3 regions of the Ureibacillus sp. GCM10028918 genome follow, and region 1 is predicted to be linked to each of the others. Evidence: riboswitches for the same ligand, from Rfam matches in the RefSeq annotation. Region 1 holds a riboswitch; each other region holds the start of a gene.

Region 1 (3,282 bases):
CCAATAATTTATCTTTAATCATCTCATTTAATTTAAAATCAAAAAGGCATCTCTGCTCTCGAGACACCTAATTGATTATTATAGCATAATATTTATTTTCTTACGCTTTGAAATACTTCCAATAAATCATGGTGCTGTTGTTAAATGGGAGATTATCAGGACGCTTTATATAAAGTATACTTACGAATTTTACTAACTACTCTGTTAATGACAAGCAATTCTTTTGTTGTGAACTTGGGCACCCCATATGGGCGATGAACAAGCTGGAATTGACCATATTCTAAATGCCATTCTTTAGCTGGTATTAGTAGATGCTGATCTTCAAACTCTTTATATGCCTCGAAAACTTCTTTTACATAATAATTCTTTTCTATAAAATTTGTAGTTTCTTCTTCAAAGGCTGTATGTCCAAAGTTTTTGTACCAAAGATTATCTACTACAGCTAATAGGCGCTGAAGTGAGAACGAATTAATAAACGTACCTTTTTCATTTAGTTCATATATCAAATATGCCGCAAAATTTTGCGCGCTATAAATATTCCCCATTTAACAACACTCCTTTTACACCCGTTAAAACAACCCGACTATTAGATTGTAAGTGACTGATTTTAATTCCGATAATTTTGCTCTATATTAATTATTATACAAATCAGACACCTTTATGTCAATAAAACAAATAGACTTACTTGGTATTCAAGTCTAGATAGCCGAATGAATGGCACTTGATAGAATTGGTGAAAAGATCCCTTTTACGAATGAAGTGAAAAGTCTATTTCACCAATCCTTGTATTCTAATTAAACGTTTGCTTGCGAAACAGATTCAATTGCTTTTGTTAAAGCCTGTTTTAAATCTGCAATGATATCTTCTACAGCCTCTAGTCCAACTGATAAGCGAATGAGCTCTTCAGATACACCTGCCACTTTTAACTCTTCTGGAGATAGTTGTTGATGTGTTGTTGAAGCTGGATGAATAATTAGAGATCTGGCATCTCCTACATTGGCTACATGAGAGAATAGCTGCACATGATCAATCACTTTACTTCCCACTTCGCGGCCACCTTTAATGCCAAATGTAAGCATGGAGCCGAAACCATTTTTTAAGTATTTTTTCGCTAATGAATGCGATGGGAAGTTTTCTTTGCCTGGATAATTGACATATTCCACGAATGAGTGGTTATCAAGGTATTGTGCAACCTTCTGTGCATTTTCTCCGTGTTTTGTATAACGCAAATGAAGCGTTTCTAGACCTTGCAGGAAGTTAAATGCACTGTCTGCACTAAGGGTTGGACCGAAGTCGCGCAATAATTGAACACGCAATTTTGTTGCAAAGGCAGCACCCGCTGTATCAATCCCAAAACGAATGCCATGATATGACTCATCCGGTTCAGTGAAGCCTGGGAAGCGTCCACCTGTCCAGTCAAATTTACCGGCATCCACTACGATACCTCCAATTGTCGTACCATGACCACCAATCCATTTTGTTGCAGAATGTACAACAACATCTGCTCCAAATTCAATCGGGTTTGATCCGTATGGGGATGGGAAGGTATTATCGATGATTAACGGAAGTCCATGCGCATGAGCAATTTCCGCTACTCGTTCAATATCTAAAATGTTGAGACTTGGATTACCAACCGTTTCTGCAAAGATTGCTTTTGTTTTGTCCGTAATCGCCGCTTCAAAATTCTCTGGATTGCTTTCATCTACAAATACAGTTGTAATGCCGTAGCGTGGTAAAGTATTTGCAAGTAAGTTATACGTACCCCCATATAACGAACCTGCCGAGACAATTTCATCCCCGGTACCAGCTACATTCAAAATAGAAAAGGCTATTGCAGCCGCACCTGACGACAAGGCAACTGCAGCTGCCCCTCCTTCAAGCAATGCAACACGTTTTTCAAAGACATCAACAGTCGGGTTCATAATACGCGAGTAGATATTTCCGGGTTGTTCCAGGGCGAACAATTTCCGCGCGTGCTCCGTACTTTCAAAAGCATACGCCGTTGTTCTGTAAATGGGTACTGCGATTGCTCCTGTCACTGGATCAGGTGTTTGCCCACCATGAAGCAATTGTGTTTCCGGTCGTTGTTGTGACATGTTTCTTCCTCCTAAATTAGAATCGATGGCAGATCTTTTTTTGAGGAGGACCTTATGGAAAAACAAAAGCCCTCTTCTAAGAAGAGGGCTGCAAAGTTGCAATTTTTCCTCCCCTTATCTTTCAGATCTAATCAAAATCTGTAGGAATTAGCACCTTTGCGTAAATACGCCGGTTGCTGGGCATCGTAGGGCCTAGTCCCTCCGCCTCTCTGGATAAAGGTATTTGATTCATGTTCCATCGTTAGAACTTACTATAATTCATAGTAATCAACTGTGTCAACTACATTTTTAAAATATTTCGATAATATCTGAAACATCTTATATAATCATAGAGTATATTGTAAAAAGCACTTTTTTCGAAAGGAGTTTTCACTTTGCTTTCTGCCATTATTATTATACTTTTAGCAGGTTACCTAATCGGCTGCATTCACGGCTCTAATATTGCCAGATTATTATCGGGCGTTAACTTAAAGGAAGTTGGTCATGGCAATGCAGGAGCATCTAACGCCACCCTGTCCCTAGGTTGGAAATATGGTGCACTCGTTGCTTTGATTGACATTGGAAAAGGGGCAGTGGCTATTGTTTTGCTGCGTATATACTTAGTAAACTCTGGCTCTTTTACCGATGAACAAACATCTCTTTTACTATACCTTATTGGGGCAGCTGTCATCCTGGGCCATAACTTCCCGATCCATATGAAATTTCGTGGTGGAAAAGGGACTGCTTCCTTAATCGGCATTTTTATTGCACTTGATTGGAAATTCGGGTTACTTGCTGTACTTGCCTTTGTGGTTGCATCACTTTTAACGAATTATTTGCTGATTGGCGTTTTCCTTTTGTACATTTTATTCGTAGTAACTGCGCTTCTAGGCGAACCGACAATATGGCCCTTTATCATTACTCTGGCTTTATTTTTAATTGCCCTTTATCTTCACTTCGAAAATATCAACCGCATACGTTCAGGTACAGAACCGAAAGTTACATCGGCTTTTAAGAAGAAGGGCTGAGCTAGACCGGGGAAAACTTCTAGAAACCCTTCTTCTTTGAAAAAATAACAAAATATACTAATATAGCCTTATGGAGCACCTTGCTCTGTAAGGCTTTAATTATGCATTTTTTTAAGGGGAGGAAATGAAATGTCAGCAAAAGATTTATTACGCAGTCATACGTCTGTAAGAAAATATAC
Region 2 (3,282 bases), on a different contig from region 1:
CCACTAACTCAATGACTGCCCCTACATGGTCGAAATGCCCGTGGGTTAGCACTATGCCATTTGGACGAGCGTTTGGTCCAAAACGCTTTTCTGCTTCTTTAATGATGGTATTAACAGATTTAGGCATCCCTGCATCCACTAATGTCCAGCCTGTTGAATTGTTTGCTTCGCCAATCATACACACATTGACTACCTGAATTGTAAAAGAGTATATATCAGGTCTTACTTCTTGACCTTTTCCACTTGAAACCGAGGTCATGGGTATATACTTATAATCCTCACCATAATTCATTTGTTCAGACATAATTTTGCCCCCTTCCAATAGTATTTTTTCTCTAAACCCGATGAATATTCATTCTATAATGATTTATTTCCACAAAATTGTAGGGTTTAATCAGATTTGGAAGTAATTGATGGGCAAAAATGATGTACTGCTTGAGAATTTGTTATTCATTATCATGATGAATACAAAAAGTCATCTATTACTGGCAAAAAGTGGTGGTAATTAATAGTATGAAACACAATAATCCTTCCACAAATAAAATCATCTCAATACCGGAAATAAATTTCCAAATAGAAAAGCCATGTGTTTTAAACACATGGCTCACTTACTAAATATGGAATTCTATCGTATCCTCAACATAGTGCCAATCAAATGGTGTTTCTTGGTAAACATAGTAGTTTAACCAGTTGTAGAAAAGAAGATATGATTGAGCCCGCCAAGTATTTTTGGGTGTCTTGTTCGGGTCATTATCCGGGAAGTAGTTCACGGGAATGTCTACCGAGTCCCCTTTTTCTATATCCCGTGCATATTCATCTGCCAACGTTGTCGCATCATATTCTAAATGGCCAGTGATCATAATATGCTTCGTGTCTTTTGATTGTACAATAAATGGACCCGCTTCTTCTGAGTAGCTAAGTAAATGCAATTCCGGATGATTACGCACTTCCTCTAACGAAACAGAAGTGTGGCGAGAGTGCGGTGCAACATATTCATCACTAAATCCGCGCACTAAATCGACAGTTAAATCAGTAATCACATGGGAATATATGCCCGAGCATTTTTTAGGAAGCTCAAATTTTCCGATATTGAAATGTTTATAAAGGGCCGCCTGTGCGCCCCAACAAATATACATACAGGAAGTAACATTCACTTTAGCCCAATCCATAATGTCACTAATTTCTTCCCAATAGATTACATCCTCAAATTCCATACGTTCAACTGGAGCACCTGTAATAATCATGCCATCGAATCTGCGATGCTTAATTTCGTTAAAGGTCTTATAAAAAGTATCTAAATGTGATTTCGAAACATTTCTAGAAGCATATGTAGCAGTGTTTAAAAATGTAACATTTGTTTGTAATGGTGTATTCCCTAGTAAACGTAATAGCTGTAACTCCGTTTTCTCTTTTTCAGGCATTAAATTACAAACTAAAATATTTAATGGTCGAATTTGTTGTGTGCTTGCGCGATCTTCTTCCATAACGAAAATTTTCTCTTTGCGCAATATTTCCCCAGCAGGTAAATTCTTTGGTATATTAATCGGCATTCTTGTTCCCCCATTTCTTAACATGCCAAATTCATTCTATCTATACAATAAAAAACCTCCCATTCCAGCGTGAGAATGAGAGGGTATTAGATATACGCGCACTCTTATCTCCCAAGACACTTATGTCTTGCTGGAATTAGCACCTTTCTAACGATGTTAGAGGTTGCTGAAGCTTCATCGGGCCATATCCCTCTGCTTCTCTTGATAAGATAGATGAAATTAAACTAATCGTAACACGGTTCATATATATTTGCAATATTCTAGATTTCAATTAATTCAATTAATCGAATTTTTACATAGAGTCTTTACTTGAGACCATCAGTCTAATGGTAATTTTTGTCTCCATGATGATTTTTCATTTTCCTGGATGAGGTTTTCTAAATGATCATCCCACTTTTTCATCAACGTATTCCAAACACGAGAGAAGAATAAATCCTTTTCTTCATCATAAAGCAGAAATTCTACACATGGCACGTCATTTACTTGGACATCTTCGACAGAATCAATGGAAGTGATAAAAAGTTTTTCCCGCTCATCCTCAATTTCTTCATCATTGTCATCTTTTTTCGAACGAATTGCTTCTACCATAAAGCGATCATCGATAGGAAGTTCATCTTTTTGAATTTGATAACGGAAAATTTGCTCTGGAAAATCTTCAAATTCCAGCACTTCTTCTATATCCCCGACTAAAAAGTTCTTATGCGTAGAACTATATAAAATCTCGGTGGAGGTTGCCTCCTGCTCCTCTTCAAATACCCCATTGGCAAACTGCTTTTGCCCTTTTTCTGTTAATTGAAAGTATGAATCCACTTTCTCAATTAACCCTGTCTTTTGCATTTTCGATAACAAATCTTCCACAAAAAGCTGCTCTACGAGGAGTATTTCGCTGATTTGTTCGGAACTTTGAAATTTTGTATCTTTCAATGATAGAAAGAGCATTTTCATTAAAATATCCATTTTCGTTCGTCTGACTGGCTTATATGTGACTTCTAATGTACGAACAGGAACACACCAAGTATCAGATTCTAGTATCACAGCTTTTGATTTATTTGTTAATTCTAACTCAAGCTTCTGCTGTAAGGATTGTAGTTCCATCGTGTTCTCCTTTTATGAAATAAAACTCTCAATTGTATTTCGATACCCATTTTGTGACTTCACTGTATTTAGAAGTGTTTTATACATTTTACGGGTCTCTTCTTTTTTGGGACGGTTGACAAACATTTCTGTACTTCCGATTAACACAAGTAATTCCCTGGCACGTGATAAGGCAACATTTAAACGACGATAATCTTTGGCAAAACCAATATCCCCGTGTTTATTATCGTTATTGCGAACCATACTTACTAAAATCACATCCATCTCCATTCCCTGGAACTTATCGACAGAACCAGTTCGAATGTGTAGATGAGGAAGGTTCAACTCTTGTTCAATAAGTCTGTTAATTCGTTTTACTTGTGCTGCATAAAAACTAATTACTCCAATAGATTTTAATTCATCTTCTGGCATTAATCCTTTGTCTTTAGCTTTCGCCGTTGCTTCGTTCAGATCAATCAACATATTTCGGATTACTTGGAGCTCGGACTCATTCAGCAAACTTGAGCCTTCCTTCATGCGCTCTTCAAAGAATTCCTGTTTGTTCGGAATATCTACCCATAATAGATGCTCACTTCGGTTAATAATTGGACTTTCTAATTTATGGTCGCGTAAAGCATCTGAATCAGGAAGACCACAT
Region 3 (3,282 bases), on a different contig from region 1:
GAGCCGATTCGCTACATACTAGCAGAGAAGAATTCTTATATGGGTGGAAAAATGCATACTGTGCGTGAATCCGGCTTTATTATGGAAACGGGTGCCGATTCTATTGTTGCTCGTCACCCAAATGTCCTTGAACTTATAAAAGAGCTCGATTTTGAATCGGAATTAGTATATAACGAAACGGGTATATCGTATATTCATACAAATAATGAATTACATGCGATTCCAGCAGGTTCTACATTTGGTATACCAATGAGCTTGGAATCCTTGCAGGCAAGTACTTTAGTTTCTGAAGAAGGAAAACAGCGTGTTTTACAGGATGCTGAAATCCCTAATGATCGTTTTACAAAGGATAGTTCAATAGGGGACTTTCTAGAGTACTTCTTAGGAAAAGAAATAGTCGAGAAGCAAATTGCCCCGGTCCTTGCAGGGGTGTACTCCGGCGACTTATATCAGTTATCTCTTGCATCCACATTACCTTATTTGGTTGATTATAAGGACAAGTATGGCAGCATCATGAAGGGTTTTGAAGCAAATAGAGAGCAGTTTGATAAGGCAGCCAATAAAAAATTTATTTCATTTCGAAATGGACTTTCAGCTCTAATCAATCGCCTGGAGGAACTTCTTCCTGAAGTGGAATTCTATAAAAACATTGAAACAACAAGTGTGAAGAAAAATGGTGCGTTATATAATGTGAAGTTTTCCAATGGGGAAATGGTACAAGCAGATGTGGTTGTACTAGCAGTGCCGAATAACGTTGTTAAAAGTATATTAAATGATGAAGAACTTGATCGGGACTTAGGTAAGTTTACGAATGCTTCAGCTCTAACAATGTATTTGGGCTTTAGTCTACCGGATTCGATTTTACCTGCCGATGGGACGGGTTTTATCGTGTCTCATAATAGTGGTTTAGTTTGTAATGCATCAACATGGACTAGCAGGAAATGGAAGCACACTTCTTCGGATGGCAATTTGCTCGTTAGATTATTCTATAAAAACACGAATCCTCGATACGAAGAATTAGCTGCAATGACAACGGAAGAGTTAACGAAAGTTGCATTAGAAGATGTGAAGCTAAGCCTTAATATCCAAGATGAACCGATAGTGGTGAATGTAGCGAGATGGATCAATATGATGCCAAAGTATGATTTAGCTCATAAGGAAGCGTTGGACTCCTTATTAGTCGACTTAAATTCAAAATATCCAAATCTCTATATTGCAGGGAGCTCCTATTTTGGTGTAGGAATTGGGGCTTGTATTGAAAATGGAAAAAACACAGCCGATAAAATACTGAAAAGTCTAGCAGCAATCCAAAAGTAGAGTAATATCTCAAAAGTCTGAAAACTTATTGACGAAATCGCATTTTAAAGATATGATACGTTTTAACATATTAAAACTAAATAGAACTCTTATCAAGAGAAGTGGAGGGACTGGCCCGATGAAGCTTCAGCAACCAACAAAAATTGTAAGGTGCTAAATCCAGCGGCATAAGCCGAAAGATGAGGAGGATAGCAAAAACAAAAGCCTTCTTTTCATAAGAAGGCTTTTATTTTTTTATGGAAATAAGAAGGTTTATACGGATGATGTTGCTATGAGATAAATTGAGAAGTTCTAAAAGTATTAATTTTTCATGTGATATTCATTAAATAAGGTACGTGAAAAACTATTACACCGCATTAAATAAACGGAATATTTAGAATGAAAAAGGGGATGGGATGTATGGGGCTACTTGAAGTGTTAAAAACAAAAGTATTAACAGCCGATGGAGCAATGGGGACTCTACTATATTCATATGGTCTAGATAATTGCCATGAAGAAATGAATATTATAAAACCTGATTTAATTGAACAAATCCATCTTGAATATATAACTGCTGGAGCTGATGTGATTCAAACTAATACATACGGTGCAAATGCTATTAAACTCGCACGCTATGGTCTGCAAGCTAGAGTAAAGGAAATTAATGAAGCAGCAGTTTCCATCGCAAAAAAGGCAGTGGGGAACGGCAATCAGTTTATTTTGGGGTCAATCGGGGCAATACGTGGTGTGCGTAAAAGTGATGTGACACTTGATGAGATACTAGCGGCTATTAAAGAGCAAACAAGAGCTTTAATTGACGGGAAGGTAGATGGACTTTTACTTGAAACTTATTATAATCTTGAGGAGTTAACCGAAACGATTAAAATGCTGCGCACAGTAACTTCATTACCCATCATTGCACAAGTATCCATGCCTGAACCTGGCGTACTGATAAATGGGATGAACTTAAATGAAGCCCTTAAAGATCTTCAAGATTTGGGGGCTGATATCGTTGGGGTTAACTGTCGATTAGGTCCTCATCATACACTTCAAGCATTTGAAGGAGTTGAATTACCGGAAAAGGCATTTTTATCTGCTTACCCAAATGCGTCTTTATTAGATATCGAAGAGGGGCGAGTGATTTATGAATCAGAAGTTGATTACTTTGCAAGAGCGGCTGTGCAGCTACGAAACCAAGGTGTTCGACTGATTGGTGGATGCTGTGGCACAACGCCAAAGCATATTGAAGCAGCGAAAAAAAAACTAAGGCATTTAAAGCCAATTGAAGTGAAGATTGCGAAAGTGCAAAAGGAAATCTTCATTCGAGAGGCAGAACCTAGTAATTTAGAACCGCTTCACGAAAAGGTAAAACGTGAACGTTCTGTCATTGTTGAATTGGATACACCAAGACATTTAGAGATTGAAGCCTTCGTGGAAGGGGCCAAGACACTCTATAGCGAAGGTGCGGATATTATAATGATGGCGGATAATTCATTGGCATCTCCTCGTATTAGTAATGTTGCGATGGGCTCTATTTTGAAGCTGCAGCATGGTATCCGAACAATGCCTCATATTACTTGCCGTGATCGTAATTTAATTGGATTACAGTCGCACATAATGGGGTTAAATGCACTGGGTTTACATGATATTTTAACTGTAACAGGAGACCCAACAAAAGTAGGTGATTTTCCAGGGGCAACTAGCGTTTATGATGTGTCGTCCATGGAGTTAATTTCATTAATTAAAAAATTAAATGAAGGAATCTCTTTCTCAGGTAAACCTTTACGTAAAAAGGCAAACTTTTCTGTAGCTGCAGCCTTTAATCCAAATGTTCGAGTACTTGATCGAGCGGTGGCGCGTCTAGAAAAGAAAATAGAACACGGTGCAGATTATTTTATCTCTCAACCAGTTTATACAAAAGAAAAGATAGAAGAAATCTATGAGGCAACAAAGCACCTTTCAACACCGATTTATATAGGAATTATG

Evidence for each region. A riboswitch is a leader RNA that binds a small molecule or an ion and turns the genes downstream of it on or off. The one in region 1 is predicted to bind S-adenosylmethionine.
Region 2: it holds a riboswitch for S-adenosylmethionine, as region 1 does, so the genes downstream of both, metA (homoserine O-acetyltransferase MetA) here and ACFQU5_RS09275 (O-acetylhomoserine aminocarboxypropyltransferase/cysteine synthase family protein) in region 1, are expected to answer to the same signal.
Region 3: it holds a riboswitch for S-adenosylmethionine, as region 1 does, so the genes downstream of both, ACFQU5_RS15110 (bifunctional homocysteine S-methyltransferase/methylenetetrahydrofolate reductase) here and ACFQU5_RS09275 (O-acetylhomoserine aminocarboxypropyltransferase/cysteine synthase family protein) in region 1, are expected to answer to the same signal.

What each region holds. Positions count from the first base shown of each region.
Region 1 is NZ_JBHTFK010000007.1:25,303-28,584, reverse strand. Features, by position in the region: gene ACFQU5_RS09280 (hypothetical protein) at 156-545, opposite strand; gene ACFQU5_RS09275 (O-acetylhomoserine aminocarboxypropyltransferase/cysteine synthase family protein) at 795-2,096, opposite strand; SAM riboswitch class I at 2,208-2,316, opposite strand; gene ACFQU5_RS09270 (glycerol-3-phosphate acyltransferase) at 2,471-3,103, shown strand; gene nfsA (oxygen-insensitive NADPH nitroreductase) at 3,233-3,282, shown strand, end outside.
Region 2 is NZ_JBHTFK010000017.1:150,764-154,045, reverse strand. Features, by position in the region: gene ACFQU5_RS13675 (MBL fold metallo-hydrolase) at 1-304, opposite strand, end outside; gene metA (homoserine O-acetyltransferase MetA) at 612-1,550, opposite strand; SAM riboswitch class I at 1,652-1,761, opposite strand; gene ACFQU5_RS13665 (hypothetical protein) at 1,869-2,645, opposite strand; gene ACFQU5_RS13660 (AAA domain-containing protein) at 2,658-3,282, opposite strand, start outside.
Region 3 is NZ_JBHTFK010000018.1:25,655-28,936, reverse strand. Features, by position in the region: gene hemG (protoporphyrinogen oxidase) at 1-1,317, shown strand, start outside; SAM riboswitch class I at 1,404-1,503, shown strand; gene ACFQU5_RS15110 (bifunctional homocysteine S-methyltransferase/methylenetetrahydrofolate reductase) at 1,717-3,282, shown strand, end outside.